2 linked regions of the Desulforamulus hydrothermalis Lam5 = DSM 18033 genome follow. The protein of the gene in region 2 binds, or shares a complex with, the protein of the main gene of each other region. Links are inferred from orthologs where the notes say so. Each region holds a gene or a part of one and is shown on either strand. Other genes may lie near its edges.

What was found. The genes of interacting proteins can lie anywhere in the genome.
Region 1: the proteins of uvrB (region 2) and pcrA are in contact, whole or in part, in a crystal structure (PDB 7EGT), measured with the Thermus thermophilus proteins. The link is inferred for Desulforamulus hydrothermalis Lam5 = DSM 18033 from one-to-one orthologs. Residues at the interface, in WP_096411307.1 of Thermus thermophilus: Glu23, Leu25, Arg26, Asp27, Gly28, Glu29, Arg30, Phe31, Arg55, Glu326, Asp327, Phe328, Glu379, Ser382, Gln383, His398, Gly400, Arg401; in WP_096412145.1 of Thermus thermophilus: His654, Arg656, Phe657, Gln666, Asp668, Glu669, Lys680, Arg681, Leu682, Ser683, Lys685, Tyr686, Ala687.

Annotation. Positions count from the first base shown.
Region 1 is NZ_CAOS01000014.1:24,216-29,782, reverse strand. Bases 1,360-4,357 are described here. They hold pcrA (DNA helicase PcrA), read right to left. Parts: upstream 3,941-4,357; coding sequence 1,778-3,940; downstream 1,360-1,777. Other genes in these bases: hisIE (bifunctional phosphoribosyl-AMP cyclohydrolase/phosphoribosyl-ATP diphosphatase HisIE), read right to left, coding at 4,212-4,357; DESHY_RS12085 (lipid II flippase Amj family protein), read right to left, coding at 1,360-1,748. Also shown: NAD-dependent DNA ligase LigA, read right to left, coding at 1-815; more of DESHY_RS12085, read right to left, coding at 870-1,359; more of hisIE, read right to left, coding at 4,358-4,898; imidazole glycerol phosphate synthase subunit HisF, read right to left, coding at 4,951-5,567. UniProt on the Escherichia coli protein: A helicase with DNA-dependent ATPase activity. Unwinds DNA duplexes with 3'-5' polarity. Translocates on single-stranded DNA with 3'-5' polarity. Initiates unwinding more efficiently from a nicked substrate than double-stranded DNA.
Region 2 is NZ_CAOS01000003.1:572,031-577,585, forward strand. The notes cover bases 1,638-4,623. They hold uvrB (excinuclease ABC subunit UvrB), read right to left. Parts: upstream 4,147-4,623; coding sequence 2,128-4,146; downstream 1,638-2,127. Other genes in these bases: uvrA (excinuclease ABC subunit UvrA), read right to left, coding at 1,638-1,979; DESHY_RS13315 (hypothetical protein), read left to right, coding at 4,328-4,623. In the rest of the region: more of uvrA, read right to left, coding at 1-1,637; more of DESHY_RS13315, read left to right, coding at 4,624-4,765; DESHY_RS03695 (uracil-DNA glycosylase), read right to left, coding at 4,795-5,367; DESHY_RS03700 (DUF3243 domain-containing protein), read left to right, coding at 5,509-5,555. UniProt on the Escherichia coli protein: The UvrABC repair system catalyzes the recognition and processing of DNA lesions. A damage recognition complex composed of 2 UvrA and 2 UvrB subunits scans DNA for abnormalities.

The DNA of each region.
Region 1 (5,567 bases), on a different replicon or contig from region 2:
TGCCACTTGGCACAATAATCAATAACCTGCTCGATATCCCGGCACACCCGGTAATGTTCATTAACCCGCAGTCCCAGCTGCCGCAGCCAGGTCAGGCCGGCCGCGTGGCTCGATATTTGGCGGCCCTCCAGGTGGCCGATGGCATACATATAAATGCTAAGCTGGCGGGCCGCCGTCACTGCCGGGTCCAGCTGCCGCAGGCTGCCTGCCGCAGCGTTGCGGGGATTGGCAAACAGCGGTTCCCCGGCCTCTTGGCGGGCTTCATTAAGGCGGCTGAAGGAATCCTTGGGCATATAAGCCTCGCCCCGCACTTCTAAAAAGGGTACCGCTTCCTTTAAACGAAGGGGGATGGCTTTGATGGTACGCAGGTTAGCGGTGATATCTTCGCCCTGCGCGCCGTCGCCCCGGGTAGCTCCCCGCACCAGCAGCCCGTTCTCATAGGTTAAGGAGATGGCTAACCCGTCAATTTTCAGCTCAACCACATATTCCACCGGCTCGCCGGGCAGGTTGCCGCACACCCGGCGGTCAAACTCCCGCAAATCAGCCTCACTGAAAGCGTTAGCCAGGCTTAGCATGGGCACCCGGTGGGGTACCGACTGAAATCCCTGCTGCACCTGCCCTCCCACCCGTTGGGTCGGCGAATCAGGCGTCACCAGTGACGGATATTCCGCCTCCAACCGGATCAATTCCTGCATTAACCGGTCGTATTGGTCATCCGTAATAACAGGCCGGTCCAATACATAGTATAGGTAATTGTGGTGTTCTATCTCCCGTCGCAAAGCCTCTGCTCTGGCCTTAATTTCCGGGCTAACCATAATGACTTGCCTCCTTAATTTAAATCGAAAACCGTCCCCGACCGGAACTTGCCGTTAAAAGCCGCCCCGGGCAATCAATTGCGCTGCATATTTAATAATTAAGGCGGCTGGTACAAAAAACAGCTGCGCCAGTATCGTGCCCAGCAAGCGGGTAAGAGCCAGGTAAAAGCACATTTGCTTAATATCCTGCTCCGGCCTTTCTCCCCGCAGAGCCTGGTCAGTAATGCCGGCAGCCGTAGGATCCACCACCGTGGCAAATAAAACGGTGGCAATACCGTTAATGATGCCGGATAAAAAAGCTGCCGTAGAACGAAATTCGGGATATAAGGCACCGGCATAAATGGCTGACAGCACCGCTGTGGTATATATGCCGGTAACCAGCACATTAAGCACCAGAAATTTTTTGGGAATGTTAATTTTTTGTCGAAGGGCCTGCAGAAAAAACTGCCGGTTGGGTATGCGCACAGCCTGCCTGACCTGGCTGGCCGCTTTGACCGGCGAAAACAGCAGCAACCCGATCATTTTGGGTACCGACCGCACCTGATCAAACAAATATATACCCTTGGTAAAGAAGGTAATAAAAGTGGGGATAAATAAGCCTCCCACCAGGGTACCCAAAGTCGCCCCTAAAATTACCGTCCGCACCTGCACATTCAGATGCGCCAGTTCCTGACGGTAGGCCACCGATTGCAGCAACGCCGCTCCGCTGCCTGCCGCCTCCGTGCCGCGCTGGATAGCGTGCTCAATAATTGATGAAAGTAACGGCGCCTGCAACATATTGGCGGTTTGTGCAATCAAAAATATTACATTAAAAAGTGAATAGGCGGTGGCCAGCCGCCCGGTTATTACCCCGGCGGGACGCACAGCGTAAATCAAGGTATTAATCAAGTGTATCACGGCGGTTAATACCACCACTGCCATTAAGCGGTCCATTATTTTCCTCCGCCTTTAGTGTTGCCCGTTTAAACCTTTTCTAATGGCGCATATTGAGCGATTAAGGTTTTTAAACCCTGCTCCGGGAAAGCCACGGTCAGTTCGGCATCCCCGCCTTCGCCGGACACTTTTACAATCACGCCTTCGCCCCATTTACGATGACGCACCCGGTCTCCCAGCAAAAAGGTGCCGGCTTGTGCCGCAGTTTTGGTTGCCCCGGCAGCTTGACTGCCCCAACCGGTTACAGAGTCTTGCTTGCCGGGTAAAGGTTTGGCGGCATCCGTCAGCTCACCGGGAATCTCCTCCAGGAACCGGGAGCGGGGATTCATATTGGTTCGCCCAAAAAGTGTTCTTTCCCAGCAGTGGGTTAAGTAAAGCTGTTCTTCCGCCCTGGTAATGCCCACATAAGCCAGCCGGCGCTCTTCTTCCATCTCGGACTGGTCAACCAAAGCCCGGCTGTGGGGAAAAACCCCTTCTTCCATACCGGTTAAAAAAACCACCGGGAATTCTAAACCTTTGGCACTGTGCAGGGTCATCAGCACCACCTGGTCTGCTTCCGGATCATGCCTGTCCAGGTCGGTAACCAGTGAAATATTGGCAAGAAAATCCACCAGACCGGCCGCTTCCCCTTGCTGCTGATCAAATTCCTTCGTCACTGTGAGAAATTCCTGCAAGTTTTCCAGCCGCGTCCTGGCTTCTACTGTATCCTCAGCAGTCAATTCGGCCCGGTAGCCGGTACTGTTAAGGACTTCTTCGGTTATTTCTGTCACTGAAAGGAAGGTGGCTTGTTTGGCCAGATTATCCAACAGGTCAGCCAGCAGCCGGCATTGGCTGCGTGCTTTCGCCGGCACACCCGGAATTTCCTCCACCGCGGTCAGCGCCTGCAGCAGGCTCAACCCTTGTGCCAGGGCGTAGGCGGTGATTTTCTCCAGGGAAGCAGCCCCGATGCCGCGCTTGGGAACGTTAATAATGCGCAGCAGGCTCTGGCTGTCGGCCGGGTTTACCAGCAACCTTAAATAAGCCAGTAAGTCCTTAATTTCCTTCCGGTCATAGAACCTGGCTCCCCCAAAAACAGTATAGGGAATACCCTGGCGCAGGAAAACTTCTTCAAAAACCCGGGATTGGGCATTGGTGCGATAAAGCACGGCCATCTCCCGGTAATTGCGGCGACCGCTGAAATGCAAATCTTTAATGCGGTCCGCAATAAAATAGGCCTCCAGCCGCTCGTTCTCCGCCCGGAAAACATGAATAAGGTCACCTTTTCCTTTAGCGGTCCAGAGTTTCAGTTCTTTCGCCTCGCTGTTATTTTTAATGACAGCGTTGGCAGCTTCCAAAATGTTGCCTGTGGAGCGGTAATTTTGTTCCAGTTTAACCACCCGGGCCTCCGGATAATCCCGCTCAAAGCTCAAAATATTGTTGATATCCGCCCCCCGCCACTTGTAGATAGATTGGTTGGGATCTCCCACCACACAGATATTGCGGTGTTGCGCCGCCAGCAGGGTTACCAGCACATACTGGGCATGGTTGGTATCCTGGTACTCGTCCACCAAAATATATTTAAATTTAGTCTGGTAATAGCCCAGCACATGCGGATGTTCCTTAAACAGCCGCACCGTTAGCATCAGCAAATCGTCAAAATCCACTGCATTGTTTTTATACAGCTTTTCCTGATACAAGCGGTAGACCCGCCCGGCCACTTGTTCAAAAAAGTCGTAGGCCTGACGATCATACTGTTCCGGCGTCAACAACCGGTTTTTAGCCCCTGAAATAACCCCCAGCAGACTTCGGGGCTGAAAACGCTTTTCATCAATTTGCAGTTCCTTAAGGCACTCTTTGATTAGTGTCTGCTGGTCAGCATCGTCGTAAATGGAAAAGTTGGCACCGTAGCCCAGGGCTTGAATTTCCCTTCTGAGAATACGCAGGCAAGCGCTGTGAAAGGTAGTTACCCACAAATCCCTGGCTGCCTGCGGCACTAAGGTTTCCACCCGGGTTCTCATTTCGGCCGCTGCTTTATTGGTAAAGGTGATTGCCAAAATGTTGTAAGGCGGCACCCCCTGGCTTAAAATATAGGCAATCCGGTGGGTAAGTACCCTTGTCTTACCTGAGCCGGCCCCGGCCAGCACCAGCAGGGGGCCTTCTGTATGCTGCACCGCCGCTGCCTGGGCAGGATTCAGATTCGCTGCTATGTCCATAAATTCCTCCGTTTGCTAGTGGTTATCAAAAAACACACTACATTATATCACATGGCCGGTGTTAATTAGCATAATTTTATTGCTGACCCGTCCCAGCCAAACACTAAGCAAAAGAGAATGTTCTTCAACCGGATGAACATTCTCCTCGGTACGCAGAAAAAACTTGTCCTTCCTGTTAGTTATTATTATAACACAACCGGGGTTTGCTACCGGCAGTTACCAAAAAACAGCAACAAAAAAGCAGGGGCACATGATTGCCCCTGCCCAACCCCTATTTTTTTCTGCCGGCCAGTTCCTGATAAACAGCCGCCGGCTCCACGCCCTGGTGGGCCAGCAAAACCAGCAGGTGGTAAAGCAAGTCAGCCGTTTCATAAGTTAGTTCAGCACGGCTGTTTTTGGCGCCAATAATTACCTCGGCACATTCTTCACCGACTTTTTTACAAATCTTATCAATCCCTTTTTCAAACAAATAAGTGGTGTAGGAATCAGCCGGCCGCTCGGCTTTACGGCTTAAAATTAACCGGTATAACTCATCCAGTACGGATGACCCCGCGGGCGCCTGCGGGGGCCGGTTGCCATAAACCAGGGCCGGATCAAATAGCTTGTCGCCTTCCACAACCACCATACCATCAGGCTTAACTTTATTATGAAAACAGGAACTGTAGCCCTCGTGGCAGGCCGCACCGCCTGCCTGCTCCACCAGCAGCAGCAGGGTATCGGCATCGCAGTCATAATAAAAGCCCTTCAATTTTTGCACATGCCCGGAGGTTTCTCCCTTTTTCCACAACCTTTGCCGGCTGCGGCTATAAAACCACACCTCCCCGGTAACCAGGGTTTTTTCCACTGCCTCCCGGTTCATCCAGGCCAGCATCAATACCTCTTTACCGGCTGCCTCTTGTACAATGGCGGGTATTAACCCCGCTTCGTTAAACTTGAGGGTATCTATAATAAACTTCATAATTTATATCACCAGCTTTTCTTTCATCCGAGTAATTTCTGCATCGCCGCCTTTACAAGCGAACGGGGATACCCAGTTGTTTAAGGTATTCTTTGGTTTGCCGGATGGTATAGGTGCCAAAGTGGAAGACAGAAGCGGCCAGAGCAGCATCCGCCAAGCCTTCGGTAAAACCCTGGGCGATGTGTGCCAGGGTACCGACGCCGCCGGAAGCAATGACCGGAATTTTTACCTGCCGGGCCACGGTACGGGTTAAGGCCAGATCAAAGCCTTCCTTGGTGCCATCCCGGTCCATGCTGGTGAGCAGTATTTCACCGGCACCCAGCTCCTCTGCTTTAACCGCCCAGGCCACCGCATCCAGACCGGTGGGGGTACGGCCGCCGTTGATGTAAACCTCCCAGCGATCCGGTGCCACCTGCCTGGCGTCAATAGCCACCACTATGCACTGGCTGCCGAATTTATGGGCCCCCTCGGCAATAACCCGGGGATTTTTGATGGCTGCCGTATTAACTGCAATCTTATCGGCGCCCGCCTGCAACATCAACCGCATGTCCTCCACCGTGCGGATACCGCCCCCCACCGTAAAGGGAATAAATACTTCCTCGGCGGTTCGCCGCACCACCTCCAGCATAGTGGCCCGGCCGTCGGCAGAAGCAGTAATATCCAAAAAAA
Region 2 (5,555 bases):
CGGTGCAATTTCTGGGCCAAGGCTTTATACAAAACCTCATTTATCAGGGTGCTCTTGCCGGAACCGGATACACCGGTAACGCACACAAACATGCCCAGGGGAATGGTTACGTCGATGCCCTTCAGGTTGTTGGCCGCTGCCCCCTGGATAACCAGGCTCTGCCCGTTGCCCGGGCGGCGCCGGGCCGGCACCGGAATCCTGCGGCGGCCGCTCAGGTACTGACCGGTGAGGGAGGCCGGCTCCTGCATAATATCCTCCGGCCTGCCGGCCGCCACCACCCGGCCGCCGTGCCGGCCGGCACCGGGCCCCATATCAATGATATGGTCGGCCACCCGGATGGTGTCTTCATCGTGTTCCACCACAATCAGGGTGTTGCCCAAATCCCGCAGCCGCTGCAGGGTGGCAATCAGTCTTTCATTATCCCGCTGGTGCAGGCCGATGCTGGGCTCGTCCAGAATATACAGCACTCCTGTCAGGCCGGAGCCAATTTGCGTGGCCAGCCGGATGCGCTGGGCTTCACCGCCGGACAGGGTGCCGGCAGAGCGGCTTAAGGTTAAATAATCCAGGCCCACGTTGACCAGGAAACCCAGCCGCTCCTTAATTTCTTTCAGAATCTGCCGGGCAATCAGGCGTTCCCGTTGGCTGAGCCGCAGGCTGTTAAAAAAATGCAGGGCTTCCGCCACCGGCAAGGCCGCCACCTCGGCAATATTTTTGTCCCCCACTTTTACCGCCAGGGCTTCCGGCTTCAGGCGGGCCCCCTGACAGGCGGGGCAGGGCTTGATGCTCATATATTTTTCAAATTCTTCCCGCATGGCCTCGGATTGGGTTTCCCGGTAGCGGCGGGACAGGTTGCCGATAATGCCTTCAAAGGGCACCTCATAACGGTGCACATGGCCGTAACTGTCGGTGTAGTGAAACTTTACTTTTTCCTGGCCGGTGCCGTATAAAATAACCTGCAGCTGCTTTTGAGTAAGCTGTTCCACCGGGGTATCCAGGCTGAATTGGTACTTTTCGGCCAGGCCCGCCAGGTAAGCCGCCGCCACCTGCCCTTTATGCCAGCCTTCAACAGCCCCCTGCCGGATGCTCTTGCTCTTGTCCGGGATAATTAAATCCGGGTCGAACTCGTGGTTAAAGCCCAGGCCGGTGCAGGCCGGGCAGGCCCCGTGGGGGTTGTTGAAGGAAAACAGCCGGGGGCTGATTTCGCTGATGTTAATGCCGCAGGTTGGGCAGGCAAAGTTCTCGGAGAAGATATATTCCGGGCCGTCTGTCACCGCTGCCACAGCCAGGCCGCCGCTTTGCTTGAGGGCGGTTTCCAGGGAGTCGGCCAGCCTGGTTTCGCAGCCGGGGCGGATGATTATGCGGTCCACCACAATATCAATGCGGTGCTTCTTTTTCTTGTCCAGGGCAGGCACTTCGCCTATTTCGTAAAGCTCCCCGTTAACCCGCAGCCGCACAAAACCGTTGCGGCGGATATCCTCCAAAACCTTGGCATGCTCGCCCTTTTTGCCCCGCACCACCGGGGCCAGCAGCTGCAATCTGCTGCCCTCGGGCAGCGCCATCAGTTGATCCACCATTTGCTGGACGGTTTGCCGGGCTATGGGCTGGCCGCATTTAGGGCAGTGGGCCCGGCCCACCCGGGCAAACAGCAGCCGCAGGTAATCGTAAATTTCGGTCACTGTGCCCACGGTGGAGCGGGGGTTGTGGCTGGTGGTTTTCTGGTCAATGGAAATGGCCGGCGACAGGCCTTCGATGTAGTCAACATCCGGCTTGTTCATCTGCCCCAGGAACTGCCGGGCATAGGCAGACAGGGATTCCACATAGCGCCGCCGGCCTTCGGCGTAAATGGTGTCAAAGGCCAGGGAGGATTTGCCCGAGCCGGACAGGCCGGTAATCACCACCAGCTTGTCCCGGGGGATGACCACGTCGATGTCTTTCAAGTTGTGGGAACGGGCGCCGCGAATAATAATTTTATCTTGCATGACTAACTCCTCTTTAAATTAAGCAATGGCTGTCGGGAACCGCAATCCACTTACCAATATACTTAAAAGAAAGCAAAAAGGCAACCGGACCCAGAACATTTGTACGATATTTGTAATAATTATGTTAATTATTGACAGTTTTCTATGCCTAATACTCTACCTCCGGCAGTGCCGGTTTAATTTCTTTGGCACCCCGCAGCTGCAGCCGCAACTCGATAATGGCATCCCGCAACTGGGCCGCCCGCTCAAACTCCAGGTGCCGGGCCGATTCTTTCATTTCCTTTTCCAGTTGAGCAATCATCTTTTTAATGTCGGCTTTGCTCATTTTGCCCGCTTTGTTCTTGGCCAGATAAGGGGCCGGCTGTTCGGCCGCCCGGGTGGCCTCAATGACATCCCGCACCGCCTTGCGTACGGTTTGCGGCGTGATGCCGTGCCGCTCGTTATATTCGGTTTGGATGCGGCGGCGGCGCTCGGTTTCGCTGATGGCCCGGCGCATGGATTCAGTCATTTTGTCGGCATACATAATCACCTGGCCCTCCGCATTGCGGGCGGCCCGGCCGATGGTCTGGATTAAGGAGCGCTCCGACCGCAAATAGCCTTCTTTGTCCGCATCCAGGATGGCCACCAGGCTTACCTCAGGCAAATCCAGACCCTCCCGCAGCAGGTTGATGCCCACCAGCACGTCAAAGGTGCCCAGGCGCAAATCCCGCAGGATTTCCATGCGCTCGATGGTATTGATATCCGAGTGCAGGTAGCGCACCCGCACGCCGTTTTCTTTAAAGTAATCGGTTAAATCCTCGGCCATTTTTTTGGTTAAGGTGGTAACCAGCACCCGCTCGTCCCGGGCCACCCGCCGGCGGATTTCGCCCAGCAGATCGTCAATCTGGCCCCGGGTGGGGCGAACGGATACAGCCGGGTCTACCAGGCCGGTGGGACGGATAATTTGTTCCACCACCTGCTGGGCGTGGGTCAGTTCATAACTGCCCGGCGTGGCGGAAACATAAATCACCTGGTTAACCTTTTGTTCAAATTCGTGAAATTTCAAAGGGCGGTTGTCCAGGGCGGAGGGCAGCCGGAAACCGTGTTCCACCAGGGTGGTTTTGCGGGACCGGTCCCCTTCGTACATACCGCCGATTTGCGGCACCGCCACGTGGGATTCGTCAATGATTAACAGCCAGTCCGGCGGGAAAAAATCCAGCAAAGTAAAGGGCGGTTCCCCCGGCGCCCGCCCGGTTAAATGGCGGGAGTAGTTTTCAATGCCCGAACAAAAGCCCATCTCCGCCATCATTTCCAGGTCGTAGCGGGTGCGTTGTTCCAGCCGCTGGGCCTCCAGCAGTTTGCCCGCCTGCCGCAATTCCTGCAGCCGCTGCGTCAACTCCGCTTCAATGGAAGCCAGGGCCCGCTTCAGGTTGTCCTCGGCGGTAACAAAGTGGCTGGCAGGAAAAACCGCAATATGCTGCCGCTGCCCTAAAACCTCGCCGGTCACCACATCAATCTCCAGCAGCCGTTCCACTTCGTCCCCGAACATTTCCACCCGCAGGGCCCGCTCGCTGGCATTGGCCGGGAAAATTTCAATCACGTCGCCCCGCACCCGGAACTTGTTGCGGCTGAAGTTAACATCGTTCCGCTCGTACTGGATATCCACCAGTTTTCTGATAATGGCCTCCCGGTCGTAGGTGCCGCCCACCCGCAGGGATAAAACCAGGTCCCGGTAGGTCTCCGGGTTACCCAGGCCGTAAATGCAGGAAACACTGGCCACAATAATGACATCCCGCCGCTCCAGCAGGGCGGTGGTGGCTGAGTGGCGCAGTTTATCTATCTCATCGTTAAGGGAAGAATCCTTTTCAATGTAAGTATCTGTATGGGGAATATACGCTTCGGGCTGGTAATAATCAAAGTAACTAACGAAATACTCCACCGCGTTGTGAGGAAAAAATTCCTTCATTTCGCTGCACAACTGGGCCGCCAGGGTTTTGTTGGGGGCTAAAATCAAGGTGGGGCGCTGCACCTGCCGGATAATGTTGGCCATGGTAAAGGTTTTGCCGGTACCGGTGGCCCCCAGCAGCACCTGGTGCTTAAGCCCCCTGTTCAGCCCGTCTGTCAGCTGCCGGATCGCTTTAGGCTGGTCACCCCTGGGTTGAAATTCAGATTTTAGTTTAAATTCCATCTCGCTCACCTGCTTTCTTTCCATCCTATATTATATCATTCCGGTCAAGATCAAAAACCAGGGAGTACCGGCATAATTAACCAGGTGTTTGCTAAAGTGTTTTAAAGTGAAAAAATTTGTGCTAAGATTTAGGTAACATGCATGGACGGGCACCGGTACTTATTGATGGGGGGGATGGTAAGTGAGCGAAGAACGTCTGGAACGGATTGAGCATCTGGTTAGTGATCTGATTCGCATTGTTGGCCATACCAATTCACTGGTAGAAGAACTTAATTCGAAGGTAGAGCGGCTTGATGCAAAAATAGAACGGCTTAATGCAAGGGTAGAAGAACTTGATGCAAAAGTAAACAGGCTCGATGCAAGGGTAGAAGAACTTGATGCAAAAGTAAACAGGCTTGATGCAAAGGTAGAGCGGCTTGAAGCACGGGTTGAAAATCTCGAACTAAGGGTGGAAAAGTTAGAAGCCAATCAGGATTTCTTTAAGGATCAGCTCTCCTCCCTGCGTGAAGAAATGATTGACCGCTTTATGCGGGTTGAAGACAAATTTGACTTTATTCAAGAGAAATTAATGGAACATGAACAAAAGCTATATTACCTCAAAAAAGCTGCTGCCAAGTAAAGGCAGCAGCTTTTTGTGTTAAAGAAGTCCTACTCTCGTGCAATCTTTCCTGTTAGCCGCAGGTATTCTTCCTGTATTTTTTGAAAATCTTCCCACACCGGGCGCCTTTTATTGGGGTCGCGCAGCACCGCCGCCGGGTGGTAGGTAGGCATGATTTTTATGCCGCTGCGGGACTCCAGCCACTGGCCCCGCATCTTGGTAATGCGGGCCTCCGGGCCGATCAGGTTGGTCAGGGCGGTGCTGCCCAGCAGGACAATAATGGCCGGTTTGATCAGCTCAATCTGCCGGTACAGGTAAGGCAGGCAGGCCTGGGCTTCCGCCCGGGTAGGCACCCGGTTGTTGGGCGGCCGGCATTTGACCACATTGGCAATATACACCTCCCGGCGGGTGAGGTCGATGGCGGCCAGAATCCGGTCCAGCAGCTGCCCGGCCCGGCCCACGAAGGGCAAACCCTGCTCATCCTCGTCTTTGCCCGGCCCCTCGCCAATCAGCATCATGCGGGCTGCCGGGTTGCCCATGCCAAAAACCACTTTATTCCTGCCCTGGGCCAGGCCGCAGCGGGTACAGTGCTGTATATCCAAAGCCAACTGCTCAAGCGACATCAAACGTACCTCCGTTAAATCCCGGCCCTGCCCCGCAGGGCCAGACTTTTATTTCCAGCAATGTATAATTTACCTGCCGGCTGCCAAACTATAATTAACCCGACAATCCCCACAGGCAGCAAAAGAAAAGGAGGAATTAACATGCTGGATTTAAGCAAAGCCAACACAAGCTGGGAAAACTGGAAGAA